Regions from separate parts of the Microbacterium sp. Root61 genome, predicted to be linked through region 2. Evidence: predicted binding sites of a transcription regulator. Region 2 holds the regulator's gene; the other holds the start of a gene.
What was found. The regulator LexA, encoded in region 2, represses DNA repair genes until DNA is damaged. The targets are predictions, from matches to a motif close to TCGAACANNTGTTCGA.
Positions count from the first base shown of each region.

Region 1 (15,391 bases), on a different contig from region 2:
CCCACATCGTCACGTGTGCTCCGCCGTCGGCGAGGATCTTGCCGAACGTCGTGCCCCAGCTCCCGGCGCCGATCACCGTGACGCGCGGGAGGGAGGAATCCTGCTTACGACTCAAGGCGTCCCGTTTCGTTCTGCCCGTGTGAGGACGGGTCCCAGCGGGCCTCCGGCGGCGTCTCGCCGCGGAGGTCGCCCAGGAGTCGGGCGAGGTCGTCCATCAGCGTATCCGTTGCCGCGTTCAGCGTCGCGGGTCCGATCGGCCGGCCGGCGTACTCGGACAGATCCAGCGGAGGGCCGAACGCCACGCGCACCGGTTTGCGCAGCGGCCACAGGCTGATCTTCTTGCCGTACCGCGGCATGATCTTCTGCGTTCCCCAGTGCACCATCGGGATGAGCGGGATGCCGCCGTCCAGCGCGAGACGCACCGCGCCGGTCTTGCCCCGCATGGGCCACAGATCCGGGTCGCGCGTGAGCGAGCCTTCGGGGTACACGATGACTCCGCGACCGTGCTCGACCAACTGCTCCGCGGCCGACAGGGTCTGCTTGGCCGATGCGCTGGAGGACGCACGGGCGACCGGGATCATGCCCGTCGCGCGCAGCGCCCAGCCGAGGACCGGCACATCGAACAGGCTGGCCTTGGCCATGAACCGCGGCAGGCGCCCGAGGCGCCAGACCGCGACGGCCACGATGAGCGGATCGATTTCGGAGTAGTGGTTCGGGGCGACGATGTACGGCCCCTCCTCGGGGAGGTTCTCGGCGCCCTCGATCTCGATCTTCGTGATGAGGCTCATGATCGGCAGCACGATGACCGCGAACGGCCAGAAGATGCTCGGACGGCGCTTCTCGGGCGACGCGCGTCTCCGTGTGACCGTGGGACGAGAGGATGCCACGGGCTATCCGATGACGTCGAAGTCGGCGCCGAGCGCGTCCAGCTTGTCGAAGAACTTCTCGTAGCCGCGGCTGATGATGCCGACGCCGGAGACGATCGACTCGCCCTTCGCGGTGAGGGCCGCCACGACGTACGAGTAGCCGCCGCGCAGGTCGGGCACCTCGATGTCGGCGGCGCGCAGCGGCGTGGGGCCGTTGATCACGGCGGCCTGCTCGAGCTTGCGCCGCGGCACCCGCCGCTCGCCGCCCTCGAGCCCGTGCGGGTGCACGACGATGTCGGCGCCCATCTTGTTCAAAGCCTCGGTGAAGCCGAGCCGGTTCTCGTAGACCGTCTCGTGCACGATCGACTCGCCCTCGGCCTGCGTGAGGGCCACGATCAGCGGCTGCTGCCAGTCGGTCATGAAGCCGGGGTGCACGTCGGTCTCGACGATGACCGGCTTGAGCGGTCCGCCGCGACGGAAGAGGATCCCGTCCTCCTTGATGTCGAACCATCCGCCGGCCTTGCGGAACACGTTGAGGAACGTCAGCATCTCCTGCTGCTTGGCTCCGCCGACGAAGATCTCGCCGTCGGTGGCCAGGGCCGCGCAGGCCCAGGATGCGGCCTCGTTGCGATCGAAGATGCTGCGGTGGTCGTAGCCGCGAAGTTCGTCGACACCCTCGATGAGGATGACGCGGTTGGGCTCGTACGAGATGATCGCGCCCATCTTCTGCAGCACCGCGATCAGGTCCATGATCTCGGGCTCGATCGCGGCGTTCTTGAGCTCGGTGACGCCCTTGGCCTTGACTGCGGTGAGCAGCACCTGCTCGGTCGCGCCGACGCTCGGGTACGGCAGTTCGATGTTCGCGCCGTGCAGCCCGTTGGGCGCGGTGATCCGGATGCCCTCATAACTCTTGTCGACGATCGCACCGAACGCGCGCAGCGCATCCATGTGGAAGTTGATCGGCCGGTCGCCGATGCGGCACCCGCCGAGGTCCGGTATCAGGGCTTCGCCCAACAGGTGCAGTAGCGGACCGCAGAACAGGATCGGGATGCGGGAAGCCCCGGCGTGTGCGTCGATCTCCTCGAAGTGCGCCGAGGCGGCACCGCGGGGATCGAAGACGAGCGAGCCCTCCTCATCGCCGTCCTCGACGGTGACGCCGTGGACCTCGAGCAGGGACCGGACCACCTGAACATCGCTGATGCCGGGAACATCCCGCAGCACGCTCGGCGTGTTGCCGAGCAGCGAAGCGACCATCGCCTTGGTGGCGAGGTTCTTCGCCCCCTTCACCTCGACGCGCCCGCGCAGGGGCCGTCCACCACGGATCGCGAGGACTTCGCCGGACCCTCCTGACGGTGACACTGGGGACTCGTTCAGGAGTGTCTTCATGCGGTGGGCCTCACTTGATGGTTGATGTGCGTGCGGGTGCCCCCTTGTGGGGAGCCCCAGCTCACGGAACGGGTAGCGTCCGTGGCCGCCACGCCTCACGGCGCGCTTCGAACTGCGCGATCGCTTCTTGGTTGCGCAGGGTGAGCCCGATGTCGTCGAGCCCTTCGATAAGCCGCCACCTAGTGTAATCGTCGATGTCGAAAGGGACCTCGAGATCACCGATGACGGCACGGCGCGCCTCGAGATCGACCGTCATCGAAACGCCCGGGTCCGCGTCGATCACGGCCCAGATGCGCTCGAGGTCTTCCTCGGAGATCACGCCAGTGACCAGGCCCTGCTTGCCGGAGTTGCCGCGGAAGATGTCGGCGAACTTGGGGCTCAGCACGACGCGGAAGCCGAAGTCGCGCAGCGCCCAGACGGCGTGCTCGCGGCTGGACCCGGTGCCGAAGTCGGTGCCGGCGACCAGGACCGATGCGCCCTGGAACGCGGGCTGGTTGAGCACGAAGTCGGGGTCCTGCCGCCAGTTGGCGAACAGGGCGTCCTCGAAGCCCGTCTTGGTGACCCGCTTGAGGTACACCGCGGGGATGATCTGGTCGGTGTCGACGTTCGAGCGCTTCAGCGGCGCCGCGATACCGGTGTGGGTCGTGAACTTGTCCATCTTCAGAACTCCCCCGCCTCGACGCGTGCATAGATCGGCGTATCTTCGAGATCGCTCGGACTCGAGAGCGTGCCGCGCACCGCAGTGGCGGCGGCGACGAGGGGCGAGACCAGGTGGGTGCGTCCGCCCTTGCCCTGGCGGCCCTCGAAGTTGCGGTTGCTCGTCGATGCGCATCGCTCGCCGGGGGCGAGCTGGTCCGGGTTCATGCCCAGGCACATCGAGCATCCGGCGAAGCGCCACTCGGCGCCGAACGCCTCGACGATCTTGTCGATGCCCTCGGCCTCGGCCTCGAGGCGCACCCGCGCAGAGCCGGGGACGACCATGACGCGCACACCGGGCGCCTTCGTGCGGCCCTGGATGACCGAGGCGAAGGCGCGGAGGTCCTCGATACGACTGTTCGTGCACGAGCCCATGAACACGGCATCGACCGGCACCTCCTTGAGCGGAGTGCCTGCCTTCAGGTCCATGTACTCCAGCGCGCGCTCGGCGGCGGCGCGCTCGTTGGGGTCGGCGATGTCGTCGGGCGTCGGGACGACGTCCGACAGCGACACGCCCTGGCCGGGGTTCGTGCCCCACGTGACGAAGGGCTCGAGCTCGTTCGCGTCCAGGTACACCTCGGCGTCGTAGACGGCGCCCTCATCGCTGGGCAGCGTGCGCCAGTAGGCGACCGCGTCGTCCCAGTCCTGGCCTTGCGGCGCATGCGGCTTGTCCTTGACATACGCGAACGTGATGTCGTCCGGTGCGACCATGCCCGCCCGGGCACCGGCCTCGATCGACATGTTGCAGATCGTCATCCGCCCCTCCATGGAGAGGGCACGGATCGCACTGCCGCGGAACTCGAGCACGTAGCCCTGTCCCCCGCCGGTGCCGATCTTCGCGATGATCGCGAGGATGATGTCCTTCGCCGTGACGCCGGGCTTGAGATCGCCCTCGACGGTGATCGCCATCGTCTTGAACGCCTTCAGCGGCAGCGTCTGCGTGGCGAGCACGTGCTCGACCTCGCTCGTGCCGATGCCGAAGGCCATCGCCCCGAACGCGCCGTGCGTGCTCGTGTGGCTGTCGCCGCAGACCACGGTGATGCCGGGCATCGTCAGCCCGAGCTGGGGGCCGACGACGTGGACGATCCCCTGCTCCTTGTCGCCCAGCGAGTGCAGGCGTACCCCGAACTCCGCCGCATTGCGCCGCAGCGTCTCGATCTGCGTGCGGCTGGTGAGGTCGGCGATCGGCTTGTCGATCGCCAACGTCGGGGTGTTGTGGTCCTCGGTCGCGATCGTCAGGTCGAGTCGGCGCACGGGGCGCCCCTCGGCGCGCAGGCCGTCGAACGCCTGCGGGCTGGTGACCTCGTGGACGAGGTGCAGGTCGATGTAGATCAGGTCGGGTTCGTCATCCGAACCCTTCACGACCAGGTGGTCGTCCCACACCTTCTCGGCCAGCGTGCGCGGGCGATCGGGGATGACGGATGCATCGGAAACAGCTGTGCTCATTGGTCTGTCGTTCTCCTCAGAAGGGGATCAAGCCCGCGAGAGACTCCGCGACGAGTGAGGCCTGGGAACTAGGACTCGTCGCGGCTGCTAAGGAGAAGTAGGGCGGTCCGCACGGGGCCAGACTACCACTCGCTCAGACCCTCACGCCTCGGCGGAGGGGTCCTGCGCAGCGTCGGCGGGACCGTCCGGAGCGGCGACGCCGGCCTTCTTGTCCCGCGCGGAGGCAACCAGGCTCGCGATCGTGGCGACCGCCATCGAGAGGATGATGACGCCCAGCGACATCCACGTGGAGATCTCCGGCGCCCACTCGATCGGCTCCCCGCCGTTGATGAACGGCAGCTCGTTGACGTGCATCGCGTGGAACACGAGCTTGAGTCCGATGAAGGCCAGGATGAACGCGATGCCGTAGTGCAGGTACCGCAGACGATCCAGCAGATCGCCGAGCAGGAAGTACAGCTGGCGCAGACCCATCAGCGCGAAGATGTTCGCCGTGAAGACGATGAACGGGCTCTGCGTGATGCCGAAGATCGCGGGGATCGAGTCGATCGCGAACAGCAGGTCCGTGATGCCGATCGCCACGAAGACGATGATCATCGGCGTCCACATCTTCTTGCCGCCGACGACCGTGCGGATCTTCGCGCCGTCGTACGTGTCGCTGATGTCGATGGTGCGGCGCAGGAGGCGCACGATGAAGTTCTCGCGCTTGACTTCCTCATCGTGGTCGCCGCCGGGGAACGCCTGGCGCCACGCGGTGAAGACCAGGAACGCGCCGAAGATGTAGAACACCCAGCTGAACTGCTCGATGATCGCCGCTCCCGCGAGGATGAACAGACCGCGCAGGATGAGCGCGATGATGATGCCCACCATCAGCACTTCCTGCTGGTAGCGCCGCGGAACGGCGAACTGGCTCATGATCAGCACGAAGACGAAGAGGTTGTCGATCGAGAGGCTGTACTCGGTCAGCCATCCGGCGACGAACTGTCCGGCGAACTCACCGCCCGCGATGATCCACATCAGCCCGGCGAAGATCAGGGCCAGCGTCACGTAGAACACGACCCAGAGGGTCGATTCCTTCGTCGAGGGGATGTGCGGGCGCTTGAGGATCAGCAGCAGGTCGGCGGCGAGGATCAGCGTCAGCACGATCAACGAGCCGACTTCGAACCACAGCGGAAGGATGAGGTCCATTAAGGGCCTTTCAGAGGGATGACGAAGCGTCGAAAGTCTCTCCCCCGCGGCATCCGATGTCCAGATGTGCGGCGCGCGCCCGGGACCCCACCGACGGGGTCCGTGATGACGGACACGCGAGAACGGGATACTCCCTCTCGAATCTCCAGGATACAGGCAGGAACTGATGAGCCCGGCGGTGAGACGATCCGACACCTCGGGACACTTCCGGTGTGAGAGACAATGGCCGTGGACAGGACGGACGAGGCATGACCGAGCAGGAACTGCGCGATGACTCCGCGCTCGTGGCTCTGGCCGCGACCGGCAGCGAGCACGCGTTCCGCACGCTCTATCGGGCCTATGTCCGACCGGTGTACTGGCTGGCGCACAATCTCGTGGGCAACGACGCGGATGCCGAGGACGTGACTCAGGAGACGTTCCTGGTCGCGTGGCGCAGGCTTCCGGGCCTCGAGCTTGCGAGCGACTCGCTGTTGCCGTGGTTGGTGACGGTCTGCCGTTTCCAGGCCGCCAACCGTATCCGGCGCCAACGCCGGGACCGCGAGAACACCACTGCGGGGCTCGAAGACTCGATCCCCGCGACGGTCGATGTCGCGCAGCAGGTGGTGGACGCCGAACTCGTCGACCTGATCGCCGACGAGGTGAGCGGACTGAGCGAGCTCGACCGCGAGATCTTCCGCCTCTGCGCCGCCGAGGGCTATGCCTACCAGGCCGCCGCCGACGAGCTCGGCGTGGCGCACGGTGTCGTCCGCAACCGTCTCTCCCGCATCCGCACCCGACTGCGGAGCGTCCTCACGGAATCGGAGAGCACATGAACACGTCAGACCCCCGGACTCCGGATGCCGCGAACCCCCGGCTGCCCGAGTTGAGCGATGAACGCATCGACGTCATCGAGAACGGCGTCTTCGCAGGCATCGCCGACGACCGCGTCGCCGGGTCGAAGCGCCGGACACGGCGACGTCGAGTGTGGACCGGCGTGGGCGCCGCGGCCGGAGTGCTCATCGTCGCGGCCGTGATCGCGCCAACGGTCCTGAACGTCGTCTCCCCTATGTCAACCGGAGGAGTGGCCGTCGCCCCCTTCGACTCGCAGGTGCAGCAGGACTCCGCCGGGAGCGCCGTCTCGGGTGCGGCCTTGCCCCCCACGCCCGAGAGCGCCGGCTCCGATCAGTTGCGCTCCGCGGACATCGCTGCGGGCGACAATCGCGAGATCATCGCGTCTGCCTCAGCCACCGTGACCGTCGACGACATCCCTGCGGCCGCTCGTCAGGTCGGCCAGGCCGCGATCGCCTCGGGCGGGTACGTCGAGTCGATGTCGATCGGGCAGTCCGGCATGGTCGTACCGATGGACGGCATGGTCAGGGACACGACCACGCTCCCTTACTCCCCCGACGGCGGCTGGGTGACGGTCCGTGTTCCCTCCGATCAACTCACTCCGCTCGTCGAGCAACTGGCGGATGTCGGAGAGGTCACGGCATCCTCGATCAACCGTCAGGACGTGACCGATCAGGCGATCGATCTGCGGGCGCGTATCGAGTCCGCACAGACCTCCGTCGACCGGCTCACCGAACTGATGGGACAGGCCACCACGGTCGCGGACCTCATCGCCGCCGAGAGCGCGCTGGCCGAGCGACAGGCGACGCTGGAGTCCTACCAGCAGCAGCTGGAGTACCTCGAGGCACAGGTCGACATGTCGAGCCTGTCCGTGTCGCTCCAGCCCACCGTCACCGTGGTGAAGGCAGACCCCGCCGGATTCGGCGATGGTCTGGCCGCCGGCTGGAACGGCCTGGTCGCGACACTCAACGGCATCGTGATCGCGCTAGGGTTCCTCATCCCGTGGATCGTCGTCGCGCTGGTCGTCGGCGTCGTCGTCTGGGGCATCCTGACCCTCGTCCGCCGGCGTCGCCGCCCGACGCCGCCCGCACGGACCGAGGAGCCCGCGGAGGATGTCGAGTCCTGAGCCCCGCTTCTGTTGACCGGCCGCCCCGCCGGGGAACATAATCAGCCCCAGGCCGAGCGAGCGGGGACTCAATGAAGAAATGGTCGGTCGTGATCGTCCTCGGACTCGCGCAGTTCGTGATGGTCTTGGACGGCACAGTGATGAACGTGTCGATCTCGACGGTCGTCGAAGACCTCGACACGACTGTCGCGGCCATGCAGGCGGCCATCACGTTCTACACGCTGACGATGGCCTCCCTGATGCTGCTCGGCGCGAAGCTCGGCGATGTCTGGGGGCGCCGACGCGCCTTCGTCATCGGGTCGTGCATCTACGCCGTCGGGTCGCTCATGACAGCGTTCAGCCCGACGTTCGGATTCCTGTTCCTCGGCTGGTCCATCATCGAGGGACTCGGCGCCGTGCTCGTGATCCCGGCGATCGCCGCCCTCGTCGCCGACAACTACACGGGCCGCAGCCGGATCAGCGCCTATGCCGTGATCGGTGCCGTCTCGGGGGCAGCGGTCGCCGCGGGGCCACTCATCGGCGGCTTCGTGACCACCTACTTCTCCTGGCGGTACGTGTTCGTCGGAGAAGTCGTCATCCTGTTCTTCGTCGTCCTGTTCGCCCGTGTCATCACCGACAAGACGGCCCGACAGAGCGTACGGATCGACCTCCTCAGCGTCCTGCTGTCGTCCGCGGGACTCGTGGGCGTCGTGTTCGGCATGCTGCAGAGCAAGACGTGGGGCTGGGTGGTTCCGCTGCACTCCCCCGTGATCGCCGGCAATGAGATCGCTCCGCTGGGGATCTCGCTGACGGCGTGGCTCATCGTGGCCGGCGTCGCGCTGATCTACCTCTTCATTCGTCGACAGCGCGCGCTCGTGCGGCAGGGGCGCGCACCGTTGGTGCACGTCGAGATGTTCTCCATCACACAGCTGCGCAGCGGGCTTTCCGTGCTGGGCGCGCAATACGCCGTCACCGCCGGCCTCTTCTTCATGGTGCCGGTCTACCTCCAGATGACGCTGGGCCTCGACGCGCTGCAGACCGGCATCCGCATCTTCCCGCTGTCCGTGTCGCTGATCCTGTTCTCGATCGTGGGCACCCAGCTCTCGAAGGTCTGGTCGCCGCGGCGAATCGTGCGCCTCGGTCAGTGGATCCTCGTCGTCAGTGCCTTCATGCTCCTCGGCACGGCGACCCCTGATCTGCGTTCGCTACTGTTCGCCTCCGGGATGTTCCTGGCCGGCAGCGCCCTCGGTCTGCTCGCGTCGCAGCTAGGCAATGTCAACATGTCGGCCGTCACCGAGAAGGAGACCAGCGAGGTCGGCGGCCTGCAAGGCGTGTTCCAGAACCTCGGGTCGTCGCTGGGCACCGCCCTCATCGGGTCGATCCTGATCGGCGCCCTGTCGAGCTCGTTCGCCGCCGGGGTGGCGACCAGCGACCTGCCCGAGCATGCGCAGGAGATCGTGGCCGAGGCGACGCAGCGCGGGGTCGCGATCATCCCGGCAGCGCAGGTCGCCGAACTCGCTCAAGATGCGGGTCTCGCGGAGGAGGATGCGTCGACCCTGGCGACGATCTATCGCGATTCGCAGCTCTCCTCACTGCAGGTCGCCTTCTTCGGGTTGATCCTGATCACTTTGTTCTCGCTGTTCTTCTCCCGCGGCATCCCGACCACGATGCCGGTGAAGCGACGAGAGGCCGGATAGCCTGGCCGCATGGCCGTCAGTCAGAGTCGCCGCGCACGCGCGTCCCGTCGCCGCAAACGCCGAGTCGACGCCGCAGACAACGACCTGACCCCGTCGGAGTGGGCCGCGATCAGCGCGGCGTGGGGACGGTGCGCGTACTGCGGTGACACCGACGTGGCGATGCAACGCGACTGCGTGCAGCCCATCTCGCGCGGTGGCCGGTACACGATCGAGAACGTCGTTCCGGCGTGCGGTTCGTGCAACGCCAGCAAGAGCAACTCCGAGGTGACGAGTTGGATGCGGCGCAAGCGCCTCGACGAGCCCGCTTTCCTGCTGCGCCATCGAGAAGTACTGATCGGGCTGCGCGCCGCCGAGGAGCTCGCCCCGACGCCGGATCCGGTCATCGCCGCGCCGTAGCTAGACCGTGGCGGGGCTCCACTCCGACACGCGGTTGAGCTCGATGATCTCCTCGTCGCGAAGGACCACGCGCGCGCCGTCGAGCAGATCGCCCACCTGGTCGACGCGGGATGCGCTCGCGATCGGCGCGGCCACCATCGGCTGCATGCGGAGCCACGCCAGCGCGGTGGCAGCGATCGAGACACCGTGCGCGGCACCGATGGCCTCGAGCGTGTCGAGGATCTCGAGGCCCTGGGGCGTGGCGTACTTCGACGCACCCGCAGCGCGCGGCGAGCTCTGGCCCGCGGCATCCGTGGACCGGTACTTGCCGGTGAGGAATCCGGCCGCCAGTCCGAAGAAGGGCACGATCGCGAGGTTGAACTCCTGCGCGACCGGGAGGAGCTCGCCTTCGACTTCGCTGCGGTGCACGAGGTTGTAGTGAGGCTGCAGCGCCACGGGCAGGGGTGCCCCGATCTCCTGGGCGATGCGGATCCATTCGCGAGTGCGCTCGTCGGAGTAGTTCGAGAGTGCCGTGTAACGGACGAGGCCTGATGTCACCAGTTCACCGAACGCGGCGACGGTCTCCTCGAGCCGCACGGTGTCGTCGTCGTAGTGCGCGTAGTAGAGGTCGATGCACTCGGTGCCCAGGCAGCGCAGGGACTCCTCTGCTGCGGCGCGGACATTCTTCGCGGCGAGGCCGGGGAACTGCGGATGGTGTCCGACCTTGGTGGCGACGACCATGTTCTCGGGGCGGCGAGAAGCGAGCCACTCACCGATGAGCCGTTCACTGTCCCCGCCCGTGTTGCCCGGCACCCAGTAGCTGTAGCCGTCGGCGGTGTCGATGAAGTCGCCACCGCCCGCCACGAACGTGTCGAGGATCGCGAACGACGTGTCGCGGTCGGCGGTCCACCCGAAGACGTTGCCGCCGAGCGAGAGAGGAAGGATGTCGAGCGCGCTGTCGCCGATTCGAGTCATCCCCACAGACTAGAGCCAAGTTTCACGCACTACTGAAACTGATTCGGAATGTGTCGCGAGGACAGGGATTTCGGTCGGAACGTGCGGACGCGCTCCGACCTCAGTCGAGGAAGGTGGTCGGGTCGAACTCGTCGATCGGAATGACGCGGATGCGCGGGAGCGGAGCGTCGAAGACACGGGCGTCGTACTCGAGGTCGAACTTCTCGACGCCGGTGAGCGCGGCGAAGCCCGCGTTGCGGAACTCCGTGAAGGCGGCGACGCCGACGCGTCGCTCTCCTGTCGCGACGGCCGCGAGGTCGTGCAGGAAGTCACCGTCGTGGCTGACGAGCATGACGTCGGCGTCGCGACTGACCAGCGACTGCAGTGTGCGCTGGATGGCGATGTCGACGACCTTCTCATCCGGCGCACCGGAGAGGGGGACGACGATGTAGTCCATCGCCTTGAGCGCCTGGACAAAGGGCATCGGGATGCCTGTCGACGCGTTCAGGAAGAAGACGCCGCGAGCAGGCTGGCGCCACACCCGTTCGGAGAAGCTGAGGAGTCGATCCCAGCGCGGACGCTCATCCGGCTGCGGACGTCGCCCGAGGATGGAGGTACCGAGGGTGGCATCGATGTTCTCGCCATCCACCAGCACCCAGGTCTGGCGGTCGTCGTTGTCGCTCATCGTCTCCCCATCGCAAGGCTCGGTGCCCTGTCCTCGATCCTACGGGTGCGGGCCTGGCGGGCCGGATGTCGACCCCGGCACGCGGAGCACTTGTGCAGGGGGTGGCAGTCACTCCAACACCTGGTTGGCCCCGGCGATGTGATCACCGCCTACCGAAGACTGTCGCTGGCCGAAGACCGACTGGTCAGAAGGGCGCCATGCTGCCCTCGCTGCTCGATGGCGTGAAGGTGGGAACTTTCCGTTCGGGGTCGACGCGGTAGTGGCGTCCGGTGGGTGAGGTCCATTCCAGGGCGCCGCCGCTGTCGGCGATCTGGTGCACGCGCCATCGGCCGTGGTGCTTGATCGTATGGTGGCCTTTGCACAGCGGGGCGAGGTTGCTCAGTTCGGTGGTGCCGCCGTGTTCCCATGCCACGGTGTGGTCGATCTCGCAGCGCGCCGCCGGGATGCCGCATCCCGGCGCCATACATCGTTCCGCCCGCCACCGCACCAGGCGCCGCAACTCCGGCGGCGGCCGATACCTCTCCCGCCCCACCGACAGCACCATCCCCGTCTCCGGATGGGTCAGCACCCGCATCCACCCCTCCGCGGACCCACACAACTCCCGGGCACGCGCGAGGGGGATCGGGCCGAGGCCCTCGACCGTCGCCTGACCGTCGTCGTCGCCCAGCAGCGTGAGTGCCGGGACGGTGACCACGACGGTCGCGCGGACACCGCGCGCGTCCGCGGGGGTGCCGTCGGTGGTGCCGTCGATCAGGAGGTCGCCGCACACGTCCGCACGCACCTGATCCAACGTGCGGGTCTCGTCGTCCCGGGCCGTGAGGACCTTGGCGATCGCGGTGAGACGGCCGTGGATGGCGTGCACCTCGACGGCGGGGCCGAACAGCATGAACCACGCCATCCCGTCCTCCGCCGGCGTGACCGCCACCCGCCGCTGCTGGAGCGCCTGCTCGTGCCGCTCGGCCAGGGTGGCTGCCCGGACGCTGTCCACCAGTATCCGCAACTTCCGACGGAACGTCCCGAACGCATGCGCCTCCGCCAACCCGATCGCCTGCTCCAGCACCTGCCCGCGCAGGTCAGGTTCGACCGTGTCCACCAGGTCGACCAGTTCGGTGGCGTGCCGCGCACTCATCCGCGCACCCTCAAGCGAATCGAGGACCCCCGGGTACCGGTGCACCAGGGCGTCCGCGTGCATGACGAGCAACCCCGCGGCCGACTCGGTGATCGACAACGCCGCCGCCAACTCCAGACGGACGGAACGTTCGATCACATCCGTGAGCAGGTACCCATGGGTCGCCGCGTCCGCGAGCGCTTCCCGGTGCAGCGCGTCGATACGCACGTACCGGTGCGCCGCGAACACCGCGAGCATCGCCTCCGCCTCCACGACCAGGTCCAACGCGTCCGGGAACGGAGGCACCCAGCCGTCATCGCCTGGAGGGAGACCCTCGTCGGCAACGGTGCTGGACATACCTCGACATTAGAACATACCTCCGACATTGCGAGCGAGCCGATGGCGCCTTGAGGCGACGGCACCGGCGGCAAGAACCAAGCAACTCGGCCGCGTCGATCCGACCATCTCACCAAGTCGCGTCCCCAGCCGCGGAGCGACCAACCCCGCGATCCGGACATCTCGCCAGTACCGATCACGTGATTCGACCTGATGCCTCGACATCCCCGTCAGCACATTCCTAGCAAGTTCGGCGAAGATCCAGGGCGGTGACGGCCGGCCAGGCTACGCGGGATCCCCCGGTCGGACGCACTACAAGGGGCGTCGCCGAGCCTGATCGACGGTGGGCGTCACTAAAGACAGGGGCGAGGCCCGCGCACAGCGGACGGGGCAAAGCGCGAACAAGCCGCAAAACCACGCACCCACCGAGGCGGCCGGGCCCTCATTACCCTCACTCCGCCGGCGGCTCCGCCAGCGCCAGTCGATTGCCGTCCGGGTCCGCAACGACGACGTGCCGCACCCCGTTCGAGTACGTCTCGACGGGCTCATGTGGAATGTCCGCGGCCGCAAGGCGAGCGAGGATCGTGTCGAGTCCGGTTACGGCGATCGTGACTTCTCCGCATCCCGGACGATCCCGGCGATCATCGACGACGACCCAGCCGGTCGCGCCGATCTGCCAGAGCGCTTCCTCGCCGATGATGTCGTCCGCCGGTCGGCCGAAGAAGACCTCGAACCAGGCGAGCGACCTGGCGCGGTCCGACACCGACATGATGCAGAACAGATCCGTCATGGACTCCATGCACCGACGGTAGTCCGACGACTACGCGCCGAGAAGACCCTCGACATCGCGCGCGGCGTCGAACACGAAGGTCTCGCCGTTCATCGGCCCGATGAGTTGCACGCCGGACGGCAGGCCATCCGCAGCCATCCCGGTGGGAATGGCCAGCGCAGGCAGGCCGAGCAGATTCACCGCAACCGTCAAGCGCAGGTCACGCCATGCGCGGGTCGCGGCATCCCCTCCCCCGAGATCGAAGTCGGGCGCACCCATCCGGGAGGTCGACACCGGACCGAGGATGAGCGGCACTTCCGCTTGCAGCCGCCGCCAATCCGCTGCGATCATCGCGCACCGCGCCCACGCGTCGGCGTAGTCGTGGGCGGTCTCGTAGGGCCGCGCGGCGGCGGTGCTGTCGCGCAGGAACGCGGTCGCCGAAACCCCCAGAGGCAGGGGCAGCAGAGCCGGATCGAGGGTGAGCAGCATGTCGGTGCAGGCCAGCCGACGCCAGATCACCGCGGCTTCCTCCAGTCGTGGCGGCTCGATGTCCACGACGTCCCACCCTGTCGCGGCCAGCGCCGCAGCCGCGCGATCGACGCCCGCCGCCACCTCGGTGTCGACGCCCCAGCCGAGTGGATTCCGCGTCACTCCCACCCGCAGCGGCAGCCCCGCCACGTCAACCGCCGCCACCGACATCGGATCGTCCACGTCGACGCCCTCGAGGAGGCCGAGCGCGAGCGCCACATCGTCGACGGAGCGACCGAGCGGCCCGTTCACCGAGAACTGCTGCAGCGTCAACGCGACCGGCTGGCCGTTGACCGCTGAGCGCGGCACCCGCCCGCGCGACGGCCGCAAACCGTACACACCCACGGCATACGCCGGGATGCGCAGCGACCCACCGAAGTCGTTTCCGAGCCCGAGGGCACTCATTCCGGTCGCGACGGCGACCGCGTCTCCCCCACTCGATCCGCCGGGGCTGACCTCGGCGCTCCACGGGTTCAGCGTGCGCCCGAACAGATCGTTGTCGGTGTCCCACCGCATTCCGAAATCGGGCATGTTGCCGCGCCCGATCGCAACCGCGCCCGCCTCGCGCATCCGCCGGACGATGGTGGCGTCGCGTGCGGGCATCGCGTCGACCAGGCCGCGCCATCCGTTCGTCGTCGCCGACCAGGTGAGGTCGATGTTCTCCTTCACCGAGAACGGCACGCCTGCGAGCGGCCCCGGGTCCTCCCCGCGCGCGACGATCGCGTCGACGACGGATGCCGCTGCCCGCGCCTGCTCGGTGAACACGACGGTCAGCGCGTTGAGCCGCGGATTCTTCTCGGCGATGACCGCCAAATGCGCGTCGACGACCTCGACCGCCGAGACGTCGCCGGAGCGGACCGACCCGGCGATCTCGCGGGCTGTGCGAGCGGTCATCCGCGGAAGTACTCTTCCGCGACCCGGGTGAGATCCCACAGATCGCTGACGCCGGCCAGCTCGCGTGCCGAGTGCATGGACAGGATCGGGATGCCGACATCCACGGTCCGAATGCCCAGACGCGTCGCGGTGATCGGCCCGATCGTCGAGCCGCAGGGGACGGCATTGTGCGACACGAACTCCTGGCTGGCCACCCCGGCGGCGGCGCACCACCCGCTCCACGCGGCCGCGCCGGCCGCATCCGTCGCATACCGCTGATTCGCGTTGATCTTGAGGATCGGACCAGATCCCAGCACGGGCTGGACGACAGGGTCGTGCTTGTCCGCGTAGTTGGGATGCACCGAGTGACCGACGTCGCTGGAGACGCACCAGGATGCCGTGAGCGAGCGCATCTGCTCCTCCCGATCGGCCCCGAGGGAGAGCCAGATCCGCTCGAGTACGTCGGAGAGGAACGGTCCGGCGGCGCCGGAGCGCGTGCCGGACCCGACCTCCTCGTGATCGAACACGGCGAGCATGGCGATGTGATCGGCGTC
Region 1 covers NZ_LMGU01000001.1:727,428-742,818, forward strand. Annotated here, with positions in the region: gene ASD65_RS03530 (NAD(P)H-dependent glycerol-3-phosphate dehydrogenase) at 1-115, opposite strand, end outside; gene ASD65_RS03535 (lysophospholipid acyltransferase family protein) at 105-887, opposite strand; gene murA (UDP-N-acetylglucosamine 1-carboxyvinyltransferase) at 891-2,252, opposite strand; gene leuD (3-isopropylmalate dehydratase small subunit) at 2,314-2,910, opposite strand; gene leuC (3-isopropylmalate dehydratase large subunit) at 2,913-4,394, opposite strand; gene ASD65_RS03555 (TerC family protein) at 4,536-5,579, opposite strand; gene ASD65_RS03560 (RNA polymerase sigma factor) at 5,828-6,391, shown strand; gene ASD65_RS03565 (DUF4349 domain-containing protein) at 6,388-7,533, shown strand; gene ASD65_RS03570 (MFS transporter) at 7,605-9,209, shown strand; gene ASD65_RS03575 (HNH endonuclease) at 9,219-9,605, shown strand; gene ASD65_RS03580 (aldo/keto reductase) at 9,606-10,559, opposite strand; gene ASD65_RS03585 (NYN domain-containing protein) at 10,660-11,223, opposite strand; gene ASD65_RS03590 (HNH endonuclease signature motif containing protein) at 11,408-12,688, opposite strand; gene ASD65_RS03595 (VOC family protein) at 13,119-13,466, opposite strand; gene ASD65_RS03600 (amidase) at 13,488-14,858, opposite strand; gene ASD65_RS03605 (M18 family aminopeptidase) at 14,855-15,391, opposite strand, start outside.
Region 1: the regulator LexA is predicted to act here: its motif matches at 12,699-12,714, upstream of ASD65_RS03590 (HNH endonuclease signature motif containing protein).

Region 2 (15,391 bases):
AGGCCTCCGACGTCGTCGAGGACTTCGTCGCTCGCGGGTGGCTCGATGACGCCGTGCTGGCCGAGCAGCTCGTACACTCGGCGACGACGCGCCAAGACAAGGGCACCAAAGCCATTCGACAGCTTCTGCAGAAGCGGATGCTGGCGCGTGAGGTCATCGATGCGGTCATCGCCGAGCTGCCCGACGATGATGCCGAGCGCGCGTTGGAGTTCGCTCAGGGCAAGGCCCGCGCACTGACCAGGTACGACGATGACACCGCGACGCGGCGGCTGATGGGCATGCTGGCGCGACGCGGGTTCGGGGGATCCATCGCGGGGACGGCGGCGCGGCGCGCGCTCGCGGAAGCACGCGCGGAGGCCGGTGGCGGGTCCGGCGTTCGTTTCCGCTGACATCCAGTACCACCGCTGAGATCGAGCGTCGCGGATGACATGCCGGCGCCGCGGCTGACCTGGACCCGCCTGTGTGCGGTCGATCCGACATCGCGGCCGGGTCCGGTCCTGTCCCCGTGCCGCATTACGGTGGCAGGACGGCAAAGGGAGCGACATGGCCATCGTGGTGGAACATCTGACCAAACGCTATCGACAGGTGCGAGCGGTCGATGACCTCAGCTTCTCCGTCGACGACGGCGTCATCTTCGCCTTCCTCGGCACCAACGGCGCGGGAAAGTCCACGACGATCGGATGCCTCACCACGACGCTGCCGTTCGATGCCGGCGCCGTGCGGGTCACCGGCCACGATGTGCGGACCCAGGGCGAACAGGTGCGGACCAACATCGGCGTCGTGTTTCAGGACTCCCTGCTGGACCCGATGCTCACCGTGCGGGAGAACCTCGCGATGCGGGCATCCTTCGCACACCTGGATCGGATCTCGGCACGGCGCCGCATCGGCGAGCTCGCGGAACTGATCGAACTGGATGACTTCCTCGACCGTCGCTACGGGCAGCTGTCCGGCGGTCAGCGCAGGCGCGTCGACATCGCACGGGCGCTCCTGCACGAGCCGCGCATCCTGTTCTTGGACGAGCCGACCGCGGGGTTGGACCCCGCCAGCCGGGCGGTCGTGTGGCGGACCGTGCAGGAACTGCGGCGGTCATCCGGCCTCACCGTTTTCCTCACGACCCACTACATGGAGGAAACCGAGCAGGCCGACCGCGTGTGCATCATCGATCAGGGTCGCATCATCGCCGATGGCACGCCTCCTGAGCTGCGGGCGGCCTACAGCCGCAGCGTGCTGACCATCACCAGTGCCGACCCGGACGCACTGGCGCAGCTCGCGGACGCCGCCGGGGTCCTGGCCGAACGAGCGGATGACGTGGTGAGTATCACCGTGCCCGATGCGCGCACTGCCCGGGCACTTCTCGCCCAGCACGGCGAGGCGGTGCGGGACTTCGAGTTCCGCCACGGACGCATGGACGACGTATTCCTCGCGCTCACGGGGCGCACCGGTGATGACGACGAGTCGACGGATGCCGCGAAGGGACGTGCCGCATGAACGTCGTCGGAGCGCTCGTCGCCCGCAACCTGCGGTTGTTCTTCCGCGACCGTCTCAACGTCTTCTTCTCGCTGCTCGGCGCGATTATTCTGTTCGCGCTCTACACACTCTTCCTCAGCAACCTGCAGACCAGTGGTTTGCAAGAGACCTTCCCCAGTGCCGATCCCGATGACATCAAGGCGTTCGTCGACAGCTGGATGTTCGCGGGCATCGTCGTCATCACGACGATCACGACCGGGCTCGGTGCGCTCTCGGTCCTTGTGGACGACTCCCAGTCGGGGCGGTTCCGCGACTTTCTGGTGTCCCCGATTCGGCGCAGCCAGATCGTGCTCGGCTACTTGATCTCGGCGGTCACCGTTGCGCTGATCATGTCGATGGTCGTGCTCGTGGTCAGCATCCTCTATCTGGGCATCGTGGACCAGGTGTGGCTCGCGCCGGACGCCGTCGTGCGTGCGGTCGGGATCCTCGTCCTGTGCTGCACCGCCTTCACCGCGCTGTCCGCGTTCGTGGTGTCCTTCGTCCGCACAGCCGGGGCGTTCTCGGCGCTGTCGACCATTGCGGGCACCATCCTCGGTTTCATCGCGGGGGCATACATTCCCATCGGGGCGCTGCCGGTCGCAGTCGGCAACGTCATCAACGCTCTGCCGTTCGGGCAGGCCGCCATGCTGTTCCGCCGCGAATTCACATCGGAGACGCTCCCCGCGATGTCGGGAGGTGTGTCCGCCGCAGAGGAGGCCATCCGTCAGGCGTACGGTATCGATGCCATCGTGGGGGACTGGACGGTACCCGCGGCCATTGCCGTCGGCATCCTGATCGTTCTCGCCATTGTCTGCACAGTGCTGTCCGCGTTCAGGATCCGCACCCGCATCCGGTGACATCACACTCCCGGCAAGGCTCCGCCACGTGCCGGGGGCCGCCTCGCGGGCGCGCGCTCGTAGAATGTCTCTACCATGTCTTCCCCGATCAGCTCCCCGACGTTCATCGCAGCGTCCCCGGCCGCACTCGACGCCGACGGCCACGCCCGCACCTACGAGGTGCGCACCTTCGGCTGCCAGATGAACGTCCACGACTCGGAGCGGCTCTCCGGATCCCTGGAGAGCGCCGGCTACGTGCCCGCCGAGGCGGGGACCGACGCCGACGTCGTCATCATCAACACGTGTGCGGTGCGCGACAATGCGGCCGGCAAGCTGTACGGCACTCTCGGGCACCTGAAGTCCCGCAAGGACGCTCACGCGGGCATGCAGATCGCTGTCGGCGGCTGCCTCGCGCAGATGGACAAGCAGACCGTCCTCGACAAGGCGCCCTGGGTCGATGTCGTCTTCGGCACGCACAACATGGGCTCCCTGCCGAGCCTGCTCGAGCGTGCTCGGCACAACGGCGAGGCGGAGCTCGAGATCCTCGAGTCGCTCGAGATCTTCCCCTCCACGCTCCCGACCAAGCGCGACTCGGTCTACAGCGGCTGGGTGTCGATCTCGGTGGGCTGCAACAACACCTGCACGTTCTGCATCGTCCCGAGCCTGCGCGGCAAGGAGAAGGACCGCCGCCCCGGCGACATCCTCAACGAGCTGCGCCTCCTCGTCGACGACGGCGCGATCGAGGTCACGCTGCTGGGCCAGAACGTGAACTCCTACGGCGTCGAGTTCGGCGACCGCCAGGCCTTCGGCAAACTGCTGCGCGCCGCAGGGGAGATCGAGGGATTGGAGCGGGTCCGGTTCACGAGCCCCCACCCCGCCGCGTTCACAGACGACGTGATCGACGCGATGGCCGAGACCCCGGCGGTGATGCCCCAGCTGCACATGCCGTTGCAATCCGGCAGCGACCGCATCCTCAAGGCGATGCGTCGTTCTTACCGCAGCGACCGGTTCCTCGGCATCCTCGACCGCGTCCGCGCCAAGATGCCGGACGCGGCGATCACGACCGACATCATCGTCGGCTTCCCGGGTGAGACCGACGAAGACTTCGAAGAGACGATGCGCGTGGTCGAGCAGGCCCGCTTCGCCAGCGCCTTCACCTTCCAGTACTCGATCCGCGAAGGCACTCCCGCCGCGACGATGCCCGACCAGGTGCCGAAGGCCGTCGTGCAGGCGCGCTATGAGCGCCTCATGGCTCTGCAGGACCGCATCTGTCTCGAAGAGAACCAGAAGCAGGTCGGCCGTGAGCTGCGGGTGCTCGTGTCGGCGGGGGGCAAGAAGGATTCCGCGACCCACCGCCTCACCGGCCGCGCCGAAGACAACCGCCTCGTGCACTTCGAGCTCCCCGAGGGCTCCGCGCAGCCGCGACCCGGTGACGTGGTCACCGTGACCGTGACCCACGCCGCGCCGTTCCACCTGCTCGCGGATTCACCCGACGGTGCACCGCTGACGATCCGCCGCACCCGTGCGGGCGACGCGTGGGACCGCACGCAGGCCGAGTCCTGCGCACTCCCGTCTGCGCCGGCCGATCCCGGGGCGCCGCGGGCCGTATCGCTCGGGCTTCCCACCCTCCGCGTCGGCGTGTGAGCGGCGCCTCCGCCGGTCCCCGGCTGTGGGCGATCGTCGGGGCGACGGGCACCGGCAAGAGCGCGGCATCGCTCGATCTCGCCGAAGCCTTGCGCGCGCGGGGCACCACGGCCGAGATCGTCAATGCCGACGCCATGCAGCTGTACCGCGGCATGGACATCGGCACGGCGAAGCTCCCGCTCGCGGAGCGGCGCGGCATCCCGCACCACCTGCTCGATGCCCTCGACGTCACCGACGATGCCGCCGTCGCCTGGTACCAGACGGCCGCGCGCGAGGCGATCGCCGCGATCCACCAGCGCGGTGCCGATGCGATCCTGGTCGGCGGCTCGGGGCTGTACGTGTCCAGCGTGCTGTTCGACTTCCGCTTCCCACCGCGTGACGCAGACTTGCGCGCCGCGCTGGAGGCCGAGCTCGAGGCCGACGGTCCCGGCGCGCTGTACACCCGGCTGAAGGCCGCCGATCCGGCGACCGCCGAGCGGATCGACCCGCGCAACGGGCGCCGCGTCGTTCGGGCGCTCGAGGTCCTCGCGCAGGGCGAGCAGAATCATGGCGCCGCGCTGCCGGAGGCTCCGCTGCTCTGGCATTCCGAGACACGCATCGCGGGGGTGCGGATGCCGCGCGAAGAGCTGGTCGCCCGCCTCGATGTCCGCGTCGAGCACATGTGGGCGGACGGACTGATCGACGAGGTCGCGGGGCTGCGGGAGCAGGGGCTCGAGCAGGGCGTGACCGCCCGGCGCGCCATCGGCTACGCGCAGGGTCTCGCCCAGCTGGCCGGCACCATGACGCAGGCCGAGGCGATCGCGGAGACCCAGGCGCTCACCCGGCGCTACGCGCGCCGGCAGGTGTCGTGGTTCCGCCGCTACGACGACACGCTGTGGCTGGATGCCGGGGAAGAGGGGATCGCGGAGCGGATACTGGGTCGATGACTCGCATCCGCCCCTTCGCCATCGGCGACACCGAGGCCGTCGTCTCCCTCTGGCAGGACGCCGGCCTCACCCGGTCCTGGAACAACCCGTACCTCGATATCCAGCGCAAGCTCACCGTGCAACCCGAGCTGTTCATGGTCGCCGTCGACGGTGACGAGGTGATCGGCAGCGTCATGGCCGGCTACGACGGTCACCGCGGGTGGCTGTACTACCTCGCTGCCGCGCCGCATCGCCGCGGCGGGGGCATCGGACGCGCCCTCGTGGATGCCGCCGAGGAGGCCCTCACGGCGATGGGTTGCCCGAAGGTGCAGCTGATGGTCCGCCCGGGCAACGACGACGTGCTGGGGTTCTACGACGCGCTCGGGTACGAGCGTTTCGACATCGGTGCGACGGGCAAGCGACTGATCGCCGACTGAGTCAGTCGGCGGTGGATGCCGCGGCGCGCGGCCGTCCGAACAGGAACCACGCCGTCGCGCCGAGCAACGGCGCAACCACGACCAGAAGCATCCATCCCACGGCCGCGAATCCGCTCAGTGTCGCCTGCACCCGCCAGATCGACACCAGGGCGCTGACGGCGTAGACGGCGAGTGCCACGACGGCGATCGACCAGACGATGTCATACCCGGTCGGAAGCAGCGGGTTCACGGGCATGCCGCCATCCTAGAGCCGGCCCGGAATCCGGGTCCGGCAACACTCAGCTCGCGACTCCCCGGCCGACCTAGACTGAGGGGATGCCGCAGACCATCGCCTTCACGAAAGGCCACGGGACCGGCAACGACTTCGTCATCATCGCCGACCCCGCTGGCGACATCGACCTCTCCGACGCCCAGGTCGCCGCACTGTGCGACCGCCGGTTCGGGATCGGTGCGGACGGCATCCTGCGCGTGGTCCGTTCCGCCGCGATCCGCGAGGGGGCCGGGGCCGCGGCATCCGGCGCCGAATGGTTCATGGACTACCGCAACGCCGACGGATCGGCCGCCGAGATGTGCGGCAACGGCATCCGCGTGTACGTGAAGTATCTGCTGGAGACCGGTCTCGCCGAGCTCCCCGACGGCGGGGCGCTGGCGATCGGCACGCGCGCGGGCGTGAAGCCGGTGTCGCGTCCGGACGACGAGCTCGAGGTCGACCTCGGCGTCTTCGCGATCGACGCCGACGACGTGCTCGTGCGCGCCAAGGGACTCCCCGTCGCGCGGCCCGGGGTGGGCATCGACGTCGGCAACCCGCACATCGTGGTCGCCCTACCCGCAGAATCCGAGCTCGACGGCCTCGACCTCACCGTGCAGCCGATCCTCGACCCCGCGCCGCCGCGCGGAGCCAACATCGAGTTCGTCGTGCCCAGCGACCCGCTGGTGCATCACGGCGTCGGATCCATCCGCATGCGCGTGTTCGAGCGCGGCGTCGGAGAGACGCTCAGCTGCGGCACCGGCGTCGCGGCATCCGCTTTGGCCGTGCGCTACTGGGCCGGCGCCGCCGCGCCCGACCGGTGGAGCGTGGATGTGCCCGGCGGCACGCTCGGTGTCCGCATCTTCTCTGCGCCGGACGGCGATCACGTCGCGCTGAGCGGCCCGGCGACGCTGGTGTACTCAGGCGAGGTCGCGCTCGCCTGAGCCGCTCTGAGCCGCGGTCGACCCCCTCTGAGATCAGGGGATCTGGCGGAGGCAGGACGTTTCGGCGTGGATCGTCCTGCGTGGGCCAGATCCCCTGATACGAGCAAGCGGCAGCGCGCATGTCGGGCGGAAGCCGAGTCCCCCTGAGCGCGGTCCGCGACGGGAGTGCTCAGACGATGTCGATGGGTTCGCTGCGCGGCGAACCGTGGTGCCGCACCTTGAGCACGCGGAACCCGCGCGCCGTGGAGGCGCGGTGCACGCTGAAGCCGTCGGGGAAGGATGCCGCCAGCCAGCGCTGCAGCGAGTCCGAGCCGAGGTTGCGCTGCACGACGAGCCAGGCGTCGCTGCGTTCGTCGAGCCGCGGGATCCAGCGCTCGAGCAGCCCGTGCAGCTCGTTCTTGCCCACGCGGATCGGCGGGTTGGAGCGGATCGTGCGGAACACGATGTCGGCGGGAACATCGTCGGGCAATGCCGCGTTGACATTGGAGAGACCGAGGGCGTCGGCATTGCGCCGAACGAGATCCAGGGCGCGCTCATTGACATCGACGGCCCAGATCGTGGCATGCGGGGATTGAAGCGCGAGTGACAGCGCAATGGGCCCCCATCCGCTCCCGAGATCCAGCAGATGTCCGCCCGGAGGGGGCGGGGGTGTGTTCGACAGAAGCACCGCGGTGCCGGAGTCCACATGATCCGGGCTGAACACGCCACCCGCCGTCGTGACCTCGACGTCGTGGCCGGCGAGGGTGACACGGATACGCCGCAGATTCTCGGGACTCGCGGGCATCGCACTGAAGTAGTGGTCACTCGCCATGCCAGCGAGCGTACCGGAGGACCCCGCCGACGCGGGAGAGCTAGAGTTTAGAGAGTTTACGTCGCCCCGCCACGGTGGGGAAGTGGAAGGAACACATGACCGAATCGACGACACCGATGAGCACGGACGAGACCCCGGTGGACCCGGTGGATCGCGTGCTCGCGCGTGCGGACGCGCACTCCGGTGTGCGCGTGTTCGGTGCGGCCCAGGCGCTGCAGGACGAGACCACGGTGACCCGTGCCGACTCCGACGGCGCCCAATGGGACCGCGAGGAGCGCGCCGCTCTGCGCCGCGTGCCCGGTCTGTCCACCGAGCTCGAAGACGTCACCGAGGTCGAGTACCGCCAGTTGCGCCTGGAGAACGTCGTTCTCGTCGGCGTGCACCCGCAGGGCGAGCAGACGGATGCCGAGAACTCCCTGCGCGAGCTCGCCGCCCTGGCCGAGACCGCCGGCGCCGTCGTGCTCGACGCCGTGCTGCAGCGGCGACCGCATCCCGACCCCGCGACCTACATCGGGCGTGGCAAGGCCGATGAGCTGCGCAGCATCGTCGCCGCGCTCGGCGCCGACACCGTGATCGCCGACACCGAACTCGCACCCAGCCAGCGGCGCGCACTCGAGGACGTCGTGAAGGTCAAGGTCATCGACCGCACCACCGTCATCCTCGATATCTTCAGCCAGCACGCCAAGAGCCGCGAGGGCAAGGCCCAGGTCGAGCTCGCCCAGCTCGAGTACCTCCTCCCGCGTCTGCGCGGCTGGGGTGACTCGATGAGCCGTCAGGCCGGTGGCCAGGTCGGCGCGGGCGGTGCGGGCATGGGTTCGCGCGGACCCGGTGAGACGAAGATCGAACTCGATCGTCGCCGCATCCGCACGAAGATGGCGATCCTGCGCCGCCAGATCCGCGATTACGGCCCCGCCCGCGAGGCCAAGCGGGCCGAGCGCAAGCGCAACACGATCCCGTCCGTCGCGATCGCCGGATACACCAACGCGGGCAAGTCGAGCCTGCTGAACCGCCTCACCAGCGCCGGCGTGCTCGTCGAGAACGCCCTGTTCGCGACCCTGGACGCCACCGTGCGCCGGGCCGAGGCATCCGATGGCCGCGTGTACACGCTCACCGACACCGTCGGCTTCGTGCGCAATCTGCCGCACCAACTCGTCGAGGCGTTCCGTTCGACGCTCGAAGAGGTCGCCGACGCCGATGTCATCGTGCACGTCGTCGATGCCGCGCACCCGGATCCGGCGGCTCAGCTGCAGACGGTCCGCGATGTGATGGGCGACGTCGGCGCGCGCGACATCCCCGAGCTGGTGGTCTTCAACAAGGCCGACCTGGTCGACGACGACACGCGGCTGGTGCTGCGCGGACTCGAGCCGAAGGCGCTGTTCGCGTCGTCGCGCAGTGGCGAGGGCATCGACGAGTTGCGTGCTGCCATCGAGGCCGCCCTGCCGCTGCCTGCCGTCGAAGTCCGCGCCATCGTTCCGTACGACCGGGGCGACCTGGTCTCGGCCGCCCACGGGTCCGGACACATCGTGTCGCAGACGCACGAGGCCGAGGGCACCGCGCTGCACGCGTTCGTGTCCGAGCGCCTCGCCGCGGAACTCGCCCCTTATCGCGTCTAGGCGCCCGGCTCAGTCGAGCGCGAGCCTCGGCACGTCCAGGGGCTCGAACCCGAGTACCTGACCCAGGAAGCTCAGCTCGGCCTCCAGCGCCGCGATGACCGTCTCGGGCCGGCGGAAGCCGTGCGACTCGCCCGCGAACGCCAGGTACGCGTGCGGGATGCCGCGCGAGGCGAGCGCGTCGCGGACGGCCTCGGACTGCGCCGGCGGCACCACGGGGTCGTCGAGGCCCTGCTCGATCAGCATCGGGGTCGTGAAGCGGTCCAGGTGCGACAGTGGTGAGCGGTCGAGGTAGACCGCCTCCGCCTCGGGGAGGGGCCCGACGAGCCCGTCCAGGTACCGCGCCTCGAAGTCGTGCGTATCGGCGGCAAGGGCTCGCAGGTCGGCCACGCCGTAACGGCTGATCCCCGCGGCGAAGCGATCGCTGGCGGTGAGGGCGCACAGCACCGTCCAGCCGCCGGCGGAGCCGCCGCGGATCGCGAGGCGGGCACCGTCGGCGAGCCCGGCATCGGCGAGCCCGGAGGCTGCGGCGATCACGTCGTCGCGGTCGACGATGCCCCACTGACCGTTGAGCCGCTCGCGATACTCGCGGCCGTAGCCGGTGGATCCGCCGTAGTTCACATCCAGCACGCCGATGCCCCGGCTCGTGAAGTACGCGATGTCGACGGATGCCTCGCCCGCGCGGTGTGCGGTCGGCCCGCCGTGCACGAGCACGAGGTACGGCGGAGCCGCGTCGGCGGGGCCGGTCACGTCCGGATTCGTCGGTGGGTACGCGAACGCGTGCACGGCTCCGTGCTGGCCATCGACGGTGATCGACTGCGCCACCGGCAGCCAGGCTGGGGCCGGGGACTCGTCCACCGCGCTGCGCACCAGGCGCGGTGCCGGGTCGGTGGCGTCGAGGTCGAGCTCCCACAGGCCGCCGAGCGTGGTCGCCCCGGCGCCGGCGAACAGCACGCGGCTTCCGCGCACGTCGGTGAACAGCACGCGCGCGGTCACCGGTGAGGGGATCTCCCGCGCCGAGCCGTCCGGCTGCTGCAGCCAGAGCGAGTCCGAACCGTTGGTGCGGACGGAGACGATCCGGCCGCCCGGCAGCGGGACGTACCAGCGGATGCCGAGGTTCCACAGTCCGCCGCCCGTGTCGGCGTCGACCGGGGCGATCGCCTCCGGCGAGCTCATCCCGTCGAAGCCCACGCGGTGCAGATTCCAGCGGCCACCGGAATCCGTGACATAGAGCAGTTCTGGCCCCGGGGTGACCTCCGGAGTCGCGTACCGCCGGACCCCGGGGACCCATTCGGGCTGCAGGACCGATTGCGGCGCTTCACCCGGGTTGCCCACTTCCGTCGTCCAGCCGGCGACGCGACCGTCGACGAGTTCTCCCACGCGCAGTTTCGTGGCCTCCCACGGCATGTTCGGGTGGTTCCACGCGATCCACGCCAGCCGCGCGCCGTCGGGCGAGACACGCGGATACGCCACGAAGTCGCTGCCCGCCACGACCGACACGATCGCAGCGGCGTCCTCAGCCGCGGATCCGTCGACCGGAACGGTGACGATGTCGCGCTGCGGCATCCGTCCTTCGATGTCCGTTTCGCGCACGGCCAGCACGCGGTCGCCCCACATCACGAGATCCGCGAACCGCATGCCGCCTTCAGCCGGTGTCAGCGGCCGCGGTGCACCACCCGGCACCATCGTCCAGAGGCGCTGGTCCGAGCTCTCCACGAAGTAGAGCACGCCGTCCGCGACGGTCCACGCGCCGCCGCCGTACTCGTGCACGCGCGAGCGCACGTCCCACGGCGCGGGCAGGAGCGTCTCGGGCTCGGCTCCGGATGCCGCGGCGCGGCGCACCGCGGATCGACCGCGCTCGGACGGCATCCGCTCCAGCCACCAGATCTCGTCGCCGACGTAGCGGCCGCCCTCGACGGGGTGGGCCCCGGCGGCGACATCGCGCGCGGAGATCGGGGAAGGCCAGGCGCCGTAGGGGAGCGTTTCGGTCATGCCTCCACCGTACGGGTGCGGACCGGCCTGAGCGTCAACGCTTAGGGGGACGCTTCCCCGTCGTCGGCGGTGCGTCCGCAACGGGCGCATCATCGACGACGGTGACGGCATCCACGCCCACCGAGACCAGCTCGTCCTCCTCGGGCGCGGCGGCGTCGACAGCGGCTTCGGCGTCGGCCTCGGTCTCGACCACGAGCGCCGGGTCACGCTGCAGCAGCTCGACGATGAACCAGACGACCAGACCCAGGATGACGGTCAGCAGGATGTCGCCGATCGAAAGTGGCCGCAGTGCGAACAGCAGCAGCACCGTCAGCGCGAGGATGATCAGCCGCACGAGCGTGCGCTGCGCGTGCAGCCACGCTCCGAAGCGGCCGGTGTTCAAGCCGCGGCGCTGCAGTCCCGTGCGGGCGCTCGTGGTGAGCGAGCCGGTGAAGGAGCGCACGCGTGCGGCGGGAGCCCACCGCCCGGCGAGCCACGCGGTGATGCCGATGACGAGGCCCAGGAACGTCAGGACGATCGCGGTGTCGCGCATGGCGCCCACCACGGCGTAGAAGATCGTGTCGAGGGTGGCGGCGGGAATGCCGAGCGATCCGGCGCTCAGGCCCAGGACGACGCTCGCCCCGCTGAGTCCGGCGGCGAGCACCCCGGCGCCCACGAAGATCGCGACGCCCGTGCCGAGCACCGCTGTGGAGCGGCGACGGGCCAGGAGGATGCCGAGGGCGAAGAGCGCCAGCGAGATGACCGGCAGCCACCAGCCGAGCGTCACCGCGAGCTGGTAAATGGTGCCCACCAGCAGGAGCGCATCGGACTGCACGAGCACGATGGTGCGGTCGATGGCCGGGATCGAGGCGGCGAAGCCGAACCCCTGGTCGACCATCGTGGTCTTGAGCTCTTCGACGATCGGCCCGAGGTTGATGCCGAGGGCGCCCTGGCTGTCGACACTGACGGCCGCCGACTCGTCGTTGGTGGCGACCGCGACGAGGGCGCGATGGCTGGCCAGAAGCGAGCGCTGCCACACCGCGGAGAAGGCATCGGACTCGACGACGCGCGTGATCGACGAGTCGACGAGGTTCTGGAGTCCTGCCGCCGCCGGGACACGCATCAGATCGATTGCGCTCTGGGCCCGGGGCGGAAGATCGAGAGTCGCGAGCCCATCGAACAGATCGTTGGTGAAGGACGGGATGTCGAGGGCTTCGTCGACGGCGGTGGAGGTCTGGTCGATGATCAGCTGCTGCACGCCGGCGTCGTCGACGAGAGGTGCGAAGGTCTGGACGAACGACTCCTCGCTGACCAGCTCCGTGCGTGCCCACGCAGCCACGATCGAGACGGGCACCAGGATGCCGGCGACGGTGATGCATAAGGCCGAGAGCGCCCCCCGCCACCAGTTCGCACGTCGAGGGGACGGAGGCGCGACCTCATCCGGCTCCGGGGCGGGCGCGGTGACCGCCCGCAGCGCCTCGTTCTCGGCGCGCAGCCGATCGATTTCGGCACGAAGTTCAGCGGCATCCATGGACATGGCGGTCCCCTTCGAGTGATGTGTCGTCACACTATCGCTCGGGCCGGTCACGCCGGAAGAAGCGCCTAGACGGCGCGCAGCACTGCCACGACCTTGCCCAGCACCGTGGCGTGGTCGCCGAGGATCGGTTCGAAGGCCGAGTTTCGCGGCAGCAGCCAGGTGTGGCCGTCACGACGACGGAACGTCTTGACCGTGGCCTCGCCGTCGAGCATCGCCGCGACGATGTCGCCGTTCTCGGCGGTGGACTGCGATCGGATGACGACCCAGTCGCCGTCGCAGATGGCCGCGTCGATCATCGATTCGCCGACGATCTTGAGCATGAAGAGGTCGCCCTTGCCGACGAGCTGGCGGGGGAGCGGGAAGATCTCCTCCACTTGCTGCTCGGCCGTGATCGGCACACCGGCGGAGATGCGTCCCACCAGCGGCACCAGGGCGGCGTCGCCGACGGCGGGTGCGCTGTCGGCGGGGTTCTCGGTCGAGGTACCGGGCAGGTCGATGAGCACTTCCATCGCGCGGGTCTTGCCCGGGTCGCGCCGCAGGTAGCCGCTCAGCTCGAGCTGGTTCAGCTGGTGCGTGACGCTGGAGAGCGACTTCAGGTCGACCGCGTCGCCGATCTCGCGCATGCTCGGCGGATAGCCGTGGCGTGCGATCGAGCGCTGGATCACCTCGAGGATGGCCATCTGCTTGTCGCTCAGGCTCTTGCGTCGGCGGGTCTGCGGCCGTTCGCGCCCACCCAACCCAGACGTCGTCTCGGTCATCATCCTGCTCCTGTCTGAAGGGCCGTGCGGAGGACCCGTCTTCGAATGTCGGAGCCCCGTGGTGGGGTGTTCACATCGAAACCGTATCCGGTTCGAGCCGACTTCGTCGGCAACTTGTTCGCGTGTCGTGTTCGAAGAATCCGGCTCCGAACATCCACTTGACATCCTAAAACTTCGAAGATAACTTCGGAATAGAGATTCGCACCCGCTCCTCCCGGCCGAGGTGCGGATGCGAATCTCTCCCCACCTAGGAGGAGCCATGACCGCCATCGGAATCGCGAACCACGTCGCCGTTCGACCCGTCACCGGCAGCGCGACGCGCCTGCGCATCACGGTGCGCGGTCGTCGCGTGCTTGCAGCGGTCACAGCGTTTCCGGTCATCGTCGCCCTTGCCGCGGCGATCATCGGCGGCGGTGTCGCGGTCGCCTCGCGTGACGCGGGCGCACCCGCGGGTTCCTTCGAGACCGTCACGGTCATGTCCGGCGACTCGCTCTGGTCGATCGCACTGTCGGTGGCGCCGAACGCAGACCCGCGTGACGTGGTCTCCGCGATCGAACGACTCAACGCACTCGACGGCGCGACGCTCGCCGCCGGTCAGAAGCTCGCGATCCCCGCCGAGTACACCGCCGGTCACTGAGCGGCCGACGCGGTACGCGCACGGCTCTACGATGGGACAGGTGAGTGCCCGTCTCGAAGACCTCCCTCTGCGTGCCGATCTGCGCGGGTTGACGCCCTACGGCGCCCCGCAGGCCCCGCTGCCCGTCGCCCTCAATGTGAACGAGAACACGCATCCCGTTCCCGAAGAGGTCGCCGACGACATCCTGGATGCCGTGGCTCTCGCCCTGCGCGATGTGAACCGATATCCCGACCGCGAGTTCACCTCGCTGCGTGAGGGCTTCGCGGACTACCTGGGGCACGGGCTCACGCGTGAGCAGATCTGGGCCGGCAACGGTTCGAACGAGGTGCTGCAGCACCTGCTGCAGGCATTCGGCGGGCCCGGGCGCACCGCCTTCGGCTTCGCTCCGACGTACTCGATGTACCCGCTCATCACTCAGGGCACCGGCGCGTCCTGGATCGCCGGGACGCGCGGCCACGACTTCACGCTGACGGCACAGGATGCCGCATCCCAGGTCGCCGACGCGGCACCGGACGTCGTCTTCCTCTGCGCGCCGAACAACCCCACGGGCACGCCGCTGCGGCTCGATGTGATCGAGGCCGTCTACGACGCGACCGACGGCATCGTCATCGTGGATGAGGCGTACCAGGAGTTCGCACCGCGGGACGAGCGCTCCGCGCTGACGCTGCTGCCCGACCGTGAGCGCCTCGTGGTGTCGCGCACGATGAGCAAGGCGTTCGCGTTCGCCGGCGCACGCGTCGGATACCTCGCTGCGGACCCCGCGGTCATCGACGCGCTGCGGCTGGTGCGGCTGCCGTACCACCTCAGCGCGCTCACCCAGGCGGCCGCGACGGCCGCCCTGCGTCACGCCGACACGATGCTGCGCACGGTCGACGACATCGTCCTGCAGCGCGAGCGCATCGCCGCGACGGTGGCGGCCCTCGGCTACGAACCGTACGAATCGTGGACGAACTTCCTTCTCTTCGGCGGCGTCGCCGACCCGGCCGCGACGTGGCGCGCGCTATACGACCGCGGTGTGCTCATCCGGGACGTCGGTATCCCCGGCCACCTCCGCGTCACCGCGGGTACGGAGGCGGAGACCACCGCGTTCCTGGACGCGCTGGCCTCGATAGACTCGGCCTCATGACCCGCCCCACCGAGCACCGTACGGCGTCGCTGCGCCGCGCGACGAGTGAGTCCACGGTCGAGCTGTCGCTCGACCTCGACGGCACCGGCGTGAGCCACATCGACACGACGGTCCCGTTCTTCGACCACATGCTCACGGCGTTCGCCAAGCACTCGCTGACAGACCTCACGGTGCGGGCGTCCGGGGACACCGACATCGACGCGCACCACACGGTGGAAGACATCTCGATCGTGCTCGGCCAGGCGATCCGCGAAGCACTCGGCGACAAGTCCGGCATCTCCCGCTACGGCGACGCCCTGGTGCCGCTGGATGAGGCGCTCGCGCAGGCGGTCGTCGACATCAGCGGTCGTCCCTACCTCGTGCACGAGGGGGAGCCCGTCGGCTTCGAGCACCACCTGATCGGCGGGCACTTCACCGGTTCG
Region 2 covers NZ_LMGU01000002.1:466,271-481,661, forward strand. Annotated here, with positions in the region: gene ASD65_RS18425 (regulatory protein RecX) at 1-389, shown strand, start outside; gene ASD65_RS18430 (ABC transporter ATP-binding protein) at 544-1,488, shown strand; gene ASD65_RS18435 (ABC transporter permease) at 1,485-2,363, shown strand; gene miaB (tRNA (N6-isopentenyl adenosine(37)-C2)-methylthiotransferase MiaB) at 2,439-3,986, shown strand; gene miaA (tRNA (adenosine(37)-N6)-dimethylallyltransferase MiaA) at 3,983-4,912, shown strand; gene ASD65_RS18450 (GNAT family acetyltransferase) at 4,909-5,328, shown strand; gene ASD65_RS18455 (PLDc N-terminal domain-containing protein) at 5,330-5,563, opposite strand; gene dapF (diaminopimelate epimerase) at 5,644-6,519, shown strand; gene ASD65_RS18465 (class I SAM-dependent methyltransferase) at 6,689-7,330, opposite strand; gene hflX (GTPase HflX) at 7,426-8,943, shown strand; gene ASD65_RS18475 (dipeptidyl-peptidase 5) at 8,953-10,932, opposite strand; gene ASD65_RS18480 (hypothetical protein) at 10,967-12,448, opposite strand; gene lexA (transcriptional repressor LexA) at 12,514-13,206, opposite strand; gene ASD65_RS18490 (LysM peptidoglycan-binding domain-containing protein) at 13,466-13,843, shown strand; gene ASD65_RS18495 (histidinol-phosphate transaminase) at 13,875-14,969, shown strand; gene hisB (imidazoleglycerol-phosphate dehydratase HisB) at 14,966-15,391, shown strand, end outside.